2 linked regions of the Prochlorococcus marinus str. MIT 1214 genome follow. The protein of the gene in region 1 binds, or shares a complex with, the protein of each later gene. Links are inferred from orthologs where the notes say so. Each region holds a gene or a part of one and is shown in the gene's direction. Other genes may lie near its edges.

What was found.
Region 2: the proteins of prmC (region 1) and prfA are in contact, whole or in part, in a crystal structure (PDB 2B3T), measured with the Escherichia coli proteins. The link is inferred for Prochlorococcus marinus str. MIT 1214 from one-to-one orthologs.

The regions. Positions count from the first base shown.
Region 1 is NZ_CP114777.1:1,728,461-1,735,316, forward strand. The notes cover bases 1,952-4,733. They hold prmC (peptide chain release factor N(5)-glutamine methyltransferase), read left to right. Parts: upstream 1,952-2,822; coding sequence 2,823-3,644; downstream 3,645-4,733. Other genes in these bases: psbM (photosystem II reaction center protein PsbM), read left to right, coding at 2,021-2,179; O5639_RS09510 (acyl-CoA thioesterase), read left to right, coding at 2,316-2,756; O5639_RS09520 (L-threonylcarbamoyladenylate synthase), read left to right, coding at 3,646-4,221; minE (cell division topological specificity factor MinE), read right to left, coding at 4,595-4,733. Outside these bases: psbB (photosystem II chlorophyll-binding protein CP47), read right to left, coding at 18-1,541; more of minE, read right to left, coding at 4,734-4,942; septum site-determining protein MinD, read right to left, coding at 4,947-5,762; septum site-determining protein MinC, read right to left, coding at 5,935-6,582; O5639_RS09545 (HD domain-containing protein), read right to left, coding at 6,585-6,856. UniProt on the Escherichia coli protein: Methylates the class 1 translation termination release factors RF1/PrfA and RF2/PrfB on the glutamine residue of the universally conserved GGQ motif, i.e. on 'Gln-235' in RF1 and on 'Gln-252' in RF2.
Region 2 is NZ_CP114777.1:1,095,710-1,102,666, reverse strand. The notes cover bases 123-3,005. They hold prfA (peptide chain release factor 1), read left to right. Parts: upstream 123-956; coding sequence 957-2,054; downstream 2,055-3,005. Other genes in these bases: alr (alanine racemase), read left to right, coding at 2,651-3,005; O5639_RS06320 (HNH endonuclease), read right to left, coding at 2,062-2,568; rpmE (50S ribosomal protein L31), read left to right, coding at 661-921; rpsI (30S ribosomal protein S9), read left to right, coding at 216-623; rplM (50S ribosomal protein L13), read left to right, coding at 123-219. In the rest of the region: more of rplM, read left to right, coding at 1-122; more of alr, read left to right, coding at 3,006-3,850; O5639_RS06305 (FkbM family methyltransferase), read right to left, coding at 4,218-5,117; O5639_RS06300 (tetratricopeptide repeat-containing glycosyltransferase family protein), read right to left, coding at 5,481-6,957. UniProt on the Escherichia coli protein: Peptide chain release factor 1 directs the termination of translation in response to the peptide chain termination codons UAG and UAA.

The DNA.
Region 1 (6,856 bases):
GGGTAAAGAATCCTGATTTAGGCTCGACCAGGAACTCGGCGGGTTGATTCGTCTCCAAGTTTTTTGAAGAGACCAAACTCAACCTGATCCCCAAGCTCTGGATCGATACCTGAGAATCTGTCGCCAAAGAGAGTTCTTGCGGCGTGCCACCAGTGCCCGAAGAGGAATAACAAGCCAAAGCATAAGTGTGCATAGGTGAACCATGCTCTTGGAGAGCTTCTGAATACACCATCTGACTTGTAGCGATCTCTATCAAACTTGAAGGCTTCTCCAAGTTGAGACTTTCTAGCTAGACGTTTTACTATTACTGGATCAGTAAATGTTTGTCCATTTAATTCGCCACCATAAACAGTAGCTGTGACTCCAGTTTGTTCTATGGAGTACTTAGCTTCGGCACGACGGAAAGGAATGTCAGCTTTAACGTTCCCATCTTTGTCTTCAAGAATGACAGGGAAGTTTTCAAAGAAATTTGGAATTCTTCTTACTTCTAAGTCATTACCATCGCTATCAGTAAATGAAATGTGACCTTGCCATCCACTTGGAACTCCATCGCCATTAACCATTGCTCCTACTCTGAAGAGACCTCCTTTCGCAGGACTATTTCCAACATAGTCATAGAAAGCTAGTTGTTCAGGAATAGCTCCATATGCATCAGCTTTTGAGGCACCATCGTTCATTGATTCTTGAACTCTGCGGTTGATTTCAGTTTTGAAATACCCAGAATCCCATTGATATCTAGTAGGACCAAATAACTCAACTGGTGTTGTTGCTGATCCATACCACATGGTTCCAGCGACTACGAAAGATACAAAAAGAACAGCAGCTAGAGCACTTGCAAGAACGCCTTCCAGGCTACCTAGCTTTAAAGCTCTATAAAGCCTTTCTCCAGGTCTATTGGTGATATGGAATATTCCACCAATTATTCCTAAAAGTCCTGCCCCAATGTGATTAGCGACAATTCCTCCAGCATTGAATGGATTAAATCCTTCTGCACCCCAAACTGGAGCAACTTTTTCTACATGACCAGTTAAGCCGTATGGGTCAGAAACCCATATGCCAACGGTTGAGCAATGAAATGCGCCAAACCCAAAGCATGTCAAGCCAGCTAAGAAAAGATGGATACCAAAGATTCTTGGAAGATCTAAAGCTGGTTCTCCAGTGCGGGAATCTTCCCACAATTCAAGGTCCCAGTATGTCCAGTGCCATACAGCAGCGAGCATCAAGAGACCACTGAAAACTATATGAGCTGCAGCAACACCTTCGAAGCTCCAGAAACCGGGGTCAACTCCGGTTGCACCGGTGATATCCCATCCGTTCCAGCTGCCTGTGATTCCAAGGCGGGCCATGAAGGGCATGACATACATGCCTTGGCGCCACATTGGATTAAGTACTGGATCCGAAGGATCAAAAATGGCCAATTCATATAAGGCCATAGAGCCGGCCCAGCCGGCTAACAAAGCAGTATGCATGAGGTGCACGGCCAAGAGGCGGCCAGGGTCGTTAATAACGACTGTGTGCACCCGATACCAGGGCAATCCCATGGGTCAGGTTCGTATAACGAAGCTGCTTAATGCAGCAAGACTCGCATGATCGTAAATGGTATTGCTTGAGTTAATCCACAAGATGTAGAGACCTGAAATGACTTTTGACACTCTTGGATAACATTTGGCTCGTTTTCGGCGGCTTGAATTGGCAAAAATACAGTGGTGCACAAGAAAAAATAAAAAAAAAAAGAAAAAAAAGAATTTTTCAAATTTCAATCGATTTTGTAATTTTTCAGTTTTTTTTATCTAAGCAGTTAAAAAAAAACGAAAATTTATGGATTAAATTCACTTCACATCGATACTTTTATAAATTTTTCAAAACTATTCAAATTCGAATAATTAAAAAAGACGAATTCAATTGATTATTTTTCGGCAAATTACAAAATCTCAGACTCTGTGATTTAAATCTCGGTTTTTCTGCTGAAGGGATATATAGTTTGTTTCAGTAAAATTTGTTCTGAGTAAAAATCTCGGTTATGGAAACCACTAGTTTTGGCTTTGCCGCAAGTCTTTTATTTGTTGGAGTACCAACGATCTTTCTGATTGGTTTATTTGTTTCTACCAGTGAGGGTGAGAAATCAAGCTTTTATTCAGATTCCAGCAAGGGTAGATTGAGTCCTGAGCCTAAAAAGTAATTTAGGACTTTTTCTAATCAAAGATCTCAAGAAATACTTGAGATCTAAATTACTAATGAGGTTTTATCTTAGAAAGGTATTACTTCAAAACTTTTTTATTCAATTAAAGAATTAAGATATTTGGTCATTATTTCTGATGAGCTCAATAAATAATCATTGGAAATTAATAAAAACGGTTCTTCCACAGCACACTGATCATGCTGGTGTTATGTGGCATGGTTCTTATTTGAGCTTTTTAGAAGAGGGTAGAATTGATGCCTTGGATAAAGTTGGACTTTCATATTCAAAATTATCAAAAAATGGTTTTGAAATACCAGTGATTTCAGTCCAACTTAAATATAAAAAATCTTTTATTCATGGAGAAAAAGTTTTTTTAATGAGTCAATTTAAGCTTGAAAATAAAATACGAATTATATGTAAAACTTTATTTTTAAAATCAAATGGTGATGTTGGCGCAGAAGCACAAATTGAACTTGTTGTTGTAAAAAAAATAAATGACTCAATAAAGTTAGTAAGAGAATTACCAGTACAAATTGAAAATATATTATTAATGCTAGAAGAAGGCCCAAAGATTTAAGAAATTGAATAATTTATGATTTTTAAATCCATTACTGGTGAGGCTTTTCTTCAATGGAGAAAAAAAATGATATTAAAAGGCGGAAGGAAAGTTGATTTTGATTGGCTTTTAGATATGGCGGCTGGAGTTTCTTGGGCTGAATTGCAAAGCATTATTTTGAACCCTAAGAATTTTATCTCCTTAGCAATCTCAACTGAAGAATTAGAAGTTATTTGGGAATCTCATTTAAAAGATCAAACCCCACTTCAATATTTGATTTCTAAGTGCCCCTGGAGAGATATTGAGTTAGAGGTTTCAGCAGATGCTCTGATTCCTAGACAAGAAACAGAATTTTTGATTGATTTTGCTTTGAAAAAAGTGACTAATATTGATTTTGGAAGATGGGCTGATCTAGGTACAGGCTCTGGACCTATTGCAATATCTTTGGCTAAATCTCTTCCTGATTGGAACGGACATGCATCTGATATTAGTAAGGAAGCATTAGAAATAGCAAAAAGAAATTTAAAATCTATTGTGCCAAATGCGAATGTGATATTTTCTTTGGGTGATTGGTGGGGACCTTTGAAAAGATGGAGGGGAAGCTTTGATTTGGTTTTAAGTAATCCTCCTTATATACCCTCCAATTTAATTGAAGAGCTAGACCCAGTTGTTAAAAATCATGAGCCACTTATTGCTTTGGATGGCGGAGCGGATGGAATGAATGCTTCTAGGAAAATCATCCTTGGGGCATTAGATGGACTTGCCAAAGGAGGTTGGTTAATTCTTGAACATCATTATGATCAAAGTGAAAGGATAATTAGTTTTATGAAGAATATTGGAATGAAAGACGTTTCTTTTGAAAAAGATTTAAGTGGAATCAAGCGCTATGCAATTTGTCGAAGAAATTGAAATGATCTCCAATCAATTTGGAATTTCTGACTTGGCTTTAAAGTTGAAAAAGGGATCTTTAGCTTTGTTCCCTACTGATACTTTGCCAGCACTTTGTTCATACCAAAAATACTCAAAAAAAATATGGACTATTAAGAAAAGGCCTTTAAGTAAGCCACTTATATTAATGGGAGGTTGCTTGGATGATTTGTTTGAATTTGTTCATCCTTGTGCTGTGGAAGAAGGCTTGAAATTGGCAAAAATCTATTGGCCTGGAGCTTTAACAATGGTTTTGCCAACAATAGGAAATTTTTCTGAGCATTTGAATTGTAATTCTAATTCTGTGGGTTTTAGAGTCCCCGCGCTAAGACTTGCAAGAGATTTGCTTATTAAAACTGGTCCTCTTGCAACTACAAGTGCAAACATTTCTGGAGAAGAACCTGTTAAAGATGCGATAGAAGCTTCGATGAAATTCCCTGGGATTCCAATACTTTCTCCTGTCCCTTGGCCAAAGGCCTCTGGTCTCGCAAGCACAGTTGTTGAATGGAAGGACGGGGAATGGAATTTGTTAAGAGCAGGTTCAGTTGTGGTGAATTAAAAGCAACGAATGATTTATCTTTTTGTAATCGTTTTATTAGTGCAGTCTATTTTTTGGTGGATTTTTCGATTTCCCATAATTGGTTTTGATTGGATGTATCAATTAAAATTTTTCAACCTCTTAGTTATTGCGTTTTTAATTTGGGTTATCTCTGGTGAATCTAGATAGATTTGTCTGATTAGGATTTTTAAAATGCCGGCTAACAGATTTGAACTGATGACCTTCGCTTTACAAAAGCGCTGCTCTACCGCTGAGCTAAGCCGGCAATTTTTCTATATTACCTAAGAAAGTAAACTAAAAGTTAATCCATATTAAAAATTTGTTGAAAATACTTTTAATCTCATAAAACAAATTAATTCCATCTTTCGATTGATTAAGAATTTTGATCTGTGCCTTCAGTTTCTTGAGAATTTTCTTCTGACTGATTCTTAGGCTCTTTCAGTTTAATTTGACCAGTCATAGTTCTTTTTATTGGGAGGTTTGCCACTAATGCAGTCATGCGATCTTCTGTCTCAAGACTTACTGCACCTTCATCGACATCTATCTCTACATACTTTGCTACTACCTCAAGTATTTCTTTTCTCATTTGATCTAAAAGTTCTGTACTGAGATCTGATCGGTCATGAGCCAAAACAAGTTGCAATCTCTCTCTCGCAGTGCTAGCACTAGCCCTCTGTCTACGAAGTAACTTGTTGATAATGTCCCTAAGTGTCATTGCCATTGGTTTAGAAAATTTTTGTTTGCATTAGTCTTCTAAATTTTGCACCAAATCCCGAACTCTCCTCTGCGGGATCAATAAGCGGAATATCTTCTCCTTGTAATCTCTTGGCAATATTTAGATAACATTTAGCTGCTGGGGAATTAAGGCTATTTAAAGTTAGAGGTTCACCTCGGTTTGTACTGACAATTACCTGCTCATCCTCTAGCACAAGACCAAGTAAAGGTAAGGCTAAAATATCAGTAACATCATCGATAGACAACATTTCTTGGTTGGCCATCATCTTTGGCCTAACTCTATTAAGAACTAACTGGACTGGTTTGATAGCATTTGTATTAAGCAAACCAATAACTCTGTCTGCATCTCTTACTGCCGATACCTCAGGATTGGTAACTACTATCGCTTCTTGAGAGGCTGCCATAGCATTCTTAAATCCATCTTCAACACCTGCAGGACAATCAATTAAAACGTAATTGAACTGTTCTTTTAACATCTCAACTATGCGCTTCATATCATCCGGTTTTAACCAATCAAGCATTCTTGGATTCCCCGCAGGCAGTAAAGATAGATTCGATTCTTGCTTGTGCTTCACTAAGGCCTGATCAAGTCTGCATTCCTCCTCAAGAACTTCTTGTGCCGTATAAACAATTCGATTTTCAAGACCTAATAGTAAATCCAAATTTCTCAGACCAAAGTCTGCGTCTAAAACAGCAGTGTTTAAACCCTGTCTTGCCAGTGAAATGCCAAGATTTGCTGTAAGGGTTGTCTTGCCGACACCGCCCTTCCCTGAGCAAATAAGAATGACACGGGTATCTGTCGCCACGGACCTCCTTGGATTCGACAAACTTTAGTTCGATTTTGATGAAGAAAAAAGCTTTATTGCTAGATCGGTTGAATTGGGTTTGCTTTTGAAGACATCTCTTAAGTTTTAAATAGTAATTTCTTCTTGCTTTTCATTTGAAAACCCTATTTAGTTTGACTTCTCGAACTATGTTCTATGTTGTCTCCAGTGGGGAAATTATAATTTCTTCAGAATCTATTCTTGCTTGTTCTGCAATACAAAGTTGAGGTTTCTCCTTAGGCCCTCTAGCAACTTTTTTAGCGATTCTTAGTTGAACAGGTCTAAGTTGAAGTGCGGATATAGTTGCTTTAGAATTGCCTTCACTTCCTGCATGAGCAATTCCAAGAAGTCTACCCCAGATAATTATATTTCCCGCTGCACTAACTTTTGCACCTGGATTAACATCTCCAAGGATTAGTAAATCCCCAGAGCTCTCAAGATACTCTCCTGACCGGACAGTTCCTTGATGAAAGTGAGTTTTTGAAAAAGGTGAATTTTTATCATTAACCTTGAAGGTATTTTTTGAAGAATTTTCAATAGTAAATTGAGATTTAATTCCTAGTGATTGAGAACTTACTATCGTCTTTAAAGATGTTGAGCAAAAACTGATTATTTTACAATTATATTGATCTGCAATTGTTATTATTTCTGATATTTCTGTACATGAAAGGCCGATGTTATTAGCATTGATTTCTATATTGCTTGACTCCAGAATTTTTAATTTGTTTTTTAAACACAATTTCCAATTTAGATATTCACTATCCTCGAGATCGATTATTGTTTTTTGATTATTAAAATACATTTTTAGTTATCTTTAATTTTTAGTTTTTCAATCTCTATTTTTAATTCAATCTCTATTTCTTTTGGATAAATTAACCATGAAGATTGATTAGGCTCTGTTAATCTCTCTACTAATGGTGAAACTTTCTCTAGAGCTTGTAATCTTTCCCCATCCCATAAACGAAGACCATATTTGTAAGGATGATAACTTTTAACTATTTGTTCTCTTAAGCCGCAGGAGATATCTGGCTCAATGCAATATTTTTCTGATAATATTCTGGCTTTTGCTAGGGCTT
Region 2 (6,957 bases), 630 kb from region 1 along the record:
TCTGGTCGTCCTGGCGGAATGAAAGTTGAAACTTTTAAGGCTCTTCAATCTAGAATTCCAGAGAGAATCGTTGAAAAGGCAATTAAAGGAATGTTGCCTCACACAAGGTTAGGCAGGCAATTATTTACTAAACTCAAAGTTTATAAAGGTTCTGAGCATCCTCATTCAGCTCAAGAACCTAGAGTTTTAAATTTAAATTCTGCATCTGTTTCGCAATGACTAGTTCCACAAACAAAGTAGTTTACTGGGGAACTGGTAGACGAAAAACATCAGTAGCAAGAGTAAGATTAACCCCTGGTAAAGGAGAATTAATTATTAATGGTCGCCCTGGTGATCATTATCTGAATTTTAATCCTGCTTATATATCTGCTGTTAGAGCTCCTTTAAAAACTTTAGGATTGAGTGAATCATATGATGTTCTAGTCAATGTATATGGTGGTGGTTTGACAGGGCAGTCTGATGCCATAAAGCAAGGAGCTGCTAGAGCTTTATGTGAGCTATCTCTTGATAATCGTAAGCCTCTAAAAGTTGAGGGTCACCTTAGTCGCGATCCTAGAGCAAAAGAGAGGCGCAAATATGGTCTCAAAAAGGCTCGTAAAGCTCCACAATTCTCAAAGAGATAATTGTATTTTTCCCTTCAAATCTTTCCATTTTTTTATCATGCCTAAATCAGATATACATCCAACTTGGTATCCAGAAGCAAAAGTTATTTGCAATGGAGAAGTAGTAATGACAACAGGTTCTACTCAGCCTGAAATTCAGGTTGATGTTTGGAGTGGAAATCATCCTTTCTTTACAGGTACTCAGAAGATTTTAGATACCGAAGGAAGAGTGGATAGATTTATGAGGAAATATGGGATGGCATCATCTGACTCAAGCGATGAAAAAGATAAATCAATAAATGAAAAAAAAGAAAGTTGATAGCTGTTGATCTAGATTTTTAGGGAATAAAAAGAATGGATTCTTCAACCCTAATAAAACGATTAGAAACAGCTAAAAGTAGTTTTCAAAACTTAGAGTTGCAACTAGCTGATCCAGATGTTGCCTCAGATCCTAAACAGTTAGAGAAAATTGCTCGAGAAAGATCTCGTTTAGAGCCATTGGTTAATGATTATGGCAAACTCCAATTAATTGAAAAAGAGTGTCTAGAAGCTAAAGGTTTAGTCAAAGAAAGTAGAGATGATAAAGAGATGGAACTTTTGGCTAGAGAAGAACTTCAAAATCTAGAAATTTCAAAAAATGAACTAATTCAAAGGCTAACTTTGGCTCTTTTACCCAAAGATCCAAGAGATGAAAGAAGTGTGATGCTTGAAATAAGAGCTGGTGCAGGAGGAAATGAAGCTTGTTTATGGGCTGGTGATTTAGCCAGAATGTATGAGAGGTATGGGCAAAAACTAGGTTGGAACGTACAACCCATAAGTTCAACAGAAGCTGATATGGGTGGTTTTCGTGAAATGATTATCTCAGTCAAAGGAGACTCTGTTTATAGCCAATTAAAATTTGAAGCAGGTGTTCATAGAGTTCAAAGAGTTCCTTCAACTGAATCTCAAGGACGAGTGCATACTTCTACTGCAACTGTTGCTGTAATGCCAGAAGCAGATCCAGTTGAAGTAAAAATAGAACCTACTGACTTAGAAATTAGTACGGCAAGATCGGGCGGTGCTGGTGGGCAAAATGTAAACAAAGTAGAAACAGCGATTGATTTATTTCATAAGCCCTCAGGTATAAGAGTTTTTTGTACGCAGGAACGTTCTCAATTACAAAATAGAGAAAGAGCAATGGAGATTTTAAGAGCTAAATTATTAGAATTAGAAATAGCAGAAGCTAATGCTAAGGAGAGATCCGCGAGATTATCTCAGGTTGGTACAGGTGATAGAAGTGAAAAGATACGGACTTATAACTACAAAGACAATCGAACCACTGATCATAGATTAGGAATTAATTTTCCCCTTGAACAAGTTCTGGCAGGTCAATTGGAAGATGTTATTGGTGCATGTATTGCCGAAGAACAAAAAAGACAAATGGAAGAAATTAGTAATCAATCTGAAGATTAAAAGAAACTTAAGCTACCCACCCAATTACATATTTACTCCATTCTTTATGACGACCAGAATGAATTTGTTTTGTTGTTTCAAAACTCATGTTATTTAAGGGCTTATAAGGCTTTGTTTTTAATGGCATCTTTGCTTCTTCGGGAGTTCTATTCCCTTTCATTACGTTGCATTGAAGGCATGCAGTAATCACATTCTCCCAATTATCGGCCCCACCTCTACTCCTGGGTAAAACATGATCAATTGAAAGTTTTTTATTTTTTTGACCACAATATTGACAACAATTATTATCTCTTTGAAATATGTTTTTTCTTGAAAGGGGTATATCACGATATGGAACTCTAATGAATTGTCTTAATCGAATCACAGTAGGAGCTTTGACATCTTGTCTAATATTGTGAGCAGGATCCTCTTCAAGACTTTCAGCCTTGCCTTTGAGCATTAAAACAGTCGCACGACGCCATGAAGTGATGTTCAATGGCTCATAGGACGCATTCAAAACAAGAACTTGACCCATGCAAGTTAGCTATTTAAGCGGCATGCTAGTGCTATTACAGCCTTAATGCAGTTTTCCTTATTACATTCATTGCCAGCAGCGTATGTCAAAGATTAAGAGAAGTGAAAGATCTTTCACTTTTGTTGGGACAACCGAAAATGTGATGAACCCCGATCCGCGTAGTCGTGCATGGGTTGAGGTCGATCCGAAAGCTATTGAAAATAATGCAAGAGTCTTGAAAAATTTTATTGGCGAAAATTGTTTGCTAATGGCAGTTGTAAAAGCTGATGGATATGGACATGGTGCAGAGACTGTTGCAAAGGCTGCTTTGATTGGAGGCGCTGATAGCCTTGGAGTAGCAACTTTAGAAGAGGGAATACAATTAAGAAATTCGGGCTTGAAGTGTCAGATATTAATTCTTGGGAATCTAATTAATGCAGAAGAGCTTTACTCTGCCTTCTTCTGGGATCTTATCCCTACGATTAGTGGAATTCGTGAGGCGATAATTTGCAATAACATAGCCGAAAATAAGAATAAAAAATATATTATTCACTTAAAAGTTGACACTGGTATGACGAGACTTGGCTGCAATTGCAATGAGGTAAAAGAATTGATTTCTAGAATTGATTTTTTAAAAAATATATCCTTAAAAGGCATATATAGTCATTTGGCAATTGCTGATGAAGATCTTGAAAATAATGCTCAACTTGGTTTTACACAGATTCAATTAACAAGATTTGAAAAAGTTTTAAAGGATTTGGGGGCAAGAAATAAGCTTTTATGCAGACACCTAGCCAATTCTGCGGGAACACTTTCAGATAGTCGTCTTCATTTTGATATGGTTCGAGTAGGACTGAGCTTGTATGGTTATTTTCCTGTTAATGATTTTGATTCTGATTTAAAATTTCATCCAGCTTTGAAAGTTAAGGCTCGAGTTACTTTGGTTAGGGAGGTTGCAAAAGGGACAGGAGTTGGGTACGGACATTTTTTTAAAACTCAAAGAAAAAGCAAGCTTGCAGTAGTTGCTATTGGCTATGCAGACGGTGTAAGTCGAAATCTTTCTGGGAAAATATCAGCCTCAATAGATGGTGTTTTAGTGCCTCAAGTAGGTGCAATTGCTATGGATCAAATGGTTTTTGACATAACAGATAAACCAGATATTAGAACAGGTCAAGTGTTAACGCTTCTTGGAACTGATGGTGAAGTGTGCATTTCACCTCAGAATTGGTGTGAGTTCTCTGGATCTATTCCATGGGAAGTTCTTTGCAGTTTCAGAAATCGACTTCCTAGAGTTGTCACTTAAAATTTGTAGAGGATCACAATTCCATGCTTTTGAGCTTTGACTTGATAAGGTACTTTCAATGGAGAGGTGGCTGAGTGGTTGAAAGCGGCTCCCTGCTAAGGAGTTACAGGAGGTAACTTCTGTCGAGGGTTCGAATCCCTCCCTCTCCGTTTTCTTTTGTATTCAGGTGTTGCCAATAACTGCCAAAATCGCTGAGATCTACTGATAACACTAGAAAAAGTTCTGCCACTGATTGCCAGCGATTGCCACAGTTTTGAAAAGTTTGTTGTGAGGAGTGTTGTGAGGGGATTAAAAGTTGTTGTGAGGAGAGATTCCAGTTGTACAAATAGATCTGAGAGATTTTGTTGTGAGGAAGGTTTTTTATGCTTTAAATATTTTTTTTAATTTTCATTGGAAATCTAAATTTATTTTCCTCGCCTAATTTGTATATTTGATGTTTTGTATTTGAGCCATATATAGCCAGAGTATCTTGAATCCCTTGAATAAAGCCATAACCTTTTTCTTCACAAAAACTTGTAAAACCTATCCACTCCTCTGGAGTTAAGTTGAAAGATTCAAAGTGAATGATTTTAGGTTTAATATCTTCAAGTGAATTAATGATTTGAAAATCATATCCTTCAGCATCAATTTGAAGTACGTCAATTTCTTCAAAATTATATTTTTTTAAGAGTTTTTGTAGAGGTACGATATCAACTTTTAGTGTCGTCATATATTTATCGATATCTGAATAATTGATACCTAATCTAGATGCCACTCTTTGAGCTACTTGACTCTTGATCAAAGAAAACACTCCATTCGGTGGTTTCCCAACCTTTTTCTCATACTCTTCCCAATAATCTTGCTTTAAAATATGAAATTCTAGATTTTCACCCTGGTTCCCTATCGCCACATGCTCGATATGTAATTCACCTTTGAAAGTAGAATAGTTTTTTAATAATGCTTCTCGGTAATGCTTTTGAGGCTCAATTAATAAAAGCTTTTTACCATGTCTTAGATTTTGTTTATATACAGGATCGACACTTTTCCCATCATTGGCTCCAATTTGTACAATGTTTAACTTCCTAGAAATAGCCAAAGTATCCATAATTAAATCTAACTTATTCGGTTCAAACGTTTTGTAGGAGTCTTGCTTTAGTACTCGATAATAATTATCTAGTATATTTTCTTGGATTCCCGTGACCTCGGAAATTGTTTTTGCCGTTGTTTTATTATTGATTAATTGAACTAAACGAATTATTTCTAATAGACCTACTTCCCTACTTATCATGCTCACTTCAGATTTTCAATTTCAATAAATCTCAGACTACACCATCTAGTTCTTCTAGTACTAAAAAATTTCATTTGAGCCTTGAATTTTTGAAAAGTTTGTTGTGAGGAGTGTTGTGAGGAGATTTGGATTCTTCAAAAAAGTTCTGCCATCGGTTGCCACCGCTTGCCATGTTCGCCTACTACGAATACCTCCCTCTCCGTTCTTAATTGATTCGGGCGTGTTCGTATAAGTTCAGAAAACAGAAATAACTCAGTAGCAGTAAGGGATTAGAAGAATAAAGAGTTCGCACCTGTTCGTAGTGTGCCACAGATTCCGAGTTCTGTGTGGGGGGAATGGAAATTACTGAAGGGAAGGGAGATCTCAGGTATATCTTTCTTTTTCGGGTGCTGCGTGGGGGGAAGATTTTGAAGGGTTGAACTCCTCTGTAATAGCGCTTGATACTCTCTCCATAACCTCTTGCCAATTATGTCGTTCTTTTTGTCGGAATAACCTCATGGACGGATACCAGAATGTACTTGAGCCTTCCAGTCCCCAAGTCCAAAAGGGTATATCTCTTAATAGCAACCAAACTTTTTTTCCCATTCCTCCAGCTAAATGAGCAACTGAAGTATCACAAGTAATAATCAAATCACAATTTTCAATGATGGCAGCATTTTCAAGAAAATCCCAAGTGGAATCGATTTGTGGTTGGCAATTAACAAAATTATTTTTAAATGAACAATTATCTAATTGTTCTGAACCGAACCCTTTTTGTAAAGAAAGCAGTCTTATCTCATGCTTATCAGAGATTATTGAAAAAGTTTCTAAGGGAATTGATCTTCCTTGATAAGTCTTTTCTGTATCTGGAGCTCCTTGCCAATTAATACCAATAATTGGTCTTTTCTCTTGAGCGAATATTGTTTTCCATTTCTTATTTAATTCTTTTTTTGAATGAATATATGGTTTAGTAACTATTGGATTCTTTGGACTTACTTTTAGAATTCTAGGCAATGATAAAAGTGGGATCCATTGACCTGTAGTCACACTATTAATCTCCTGTGGACTTAATGGATTTGATTCAATATTTGATACTTGGATTAATGAATGTAGTTTTTCTAGAGTACAAAAAGAAATCTCAAAACCTTTATTTCTTAGATATGGAATGTATCTCATATATTGAAAAGTATCGCCTAAGCCTTGTTCACTAACGACTAAGATTTTCTCTCCTTTTTGTAATGTTTTATTCGTAATTCGTTTCAGGTTTGAATTGCCGTGAAGTGACGAAGGTTTTTCTTTTTTAAATCTAAACTCATAATTTTCTAGCCCAAACTTGTAATCACTTTTTAAAAGCTCTAAATAGGAAAGATTGGAATATGCATCTGCGTAATCAGGTTTAAGTTCAATTGCTTTGCGATAGGACTTTTCTGATTCTTGTAATTGTCCAAGATCTAAAAATATGTTTCCCAGATTGGTATATGCTATTGCGAAGTCAGGTTTAAGTTCAATAGCTTTGCTAGTTGATATTTCTGCTTCTTGTAAGTTGCCAAGATTTTTTAATATGATTCCTAGATTAGAATATGCGTCTGCGTAATCAGGTTTAAGTTCAATAGCTTTGCGAGTTGATATTTCTGCTTCTTGTAAGTTGCCAAGATTTTTTAATATGATTCCTAGATTGGAATATGCGTCTGCGTAATCAGGTTTAAGTTCAATAGCTTTGCGAGTTGATGTTTCTGCTTCTTTTAAGTGTCCAAGATCTTTCAAGATGCTTCCATAATTAGAAAAAACTCTGTGATCATTAAAACCTTGATTTATACAATACTGATAATATTTTGTTGCTTCTTTAATATTTCCTTTTAGA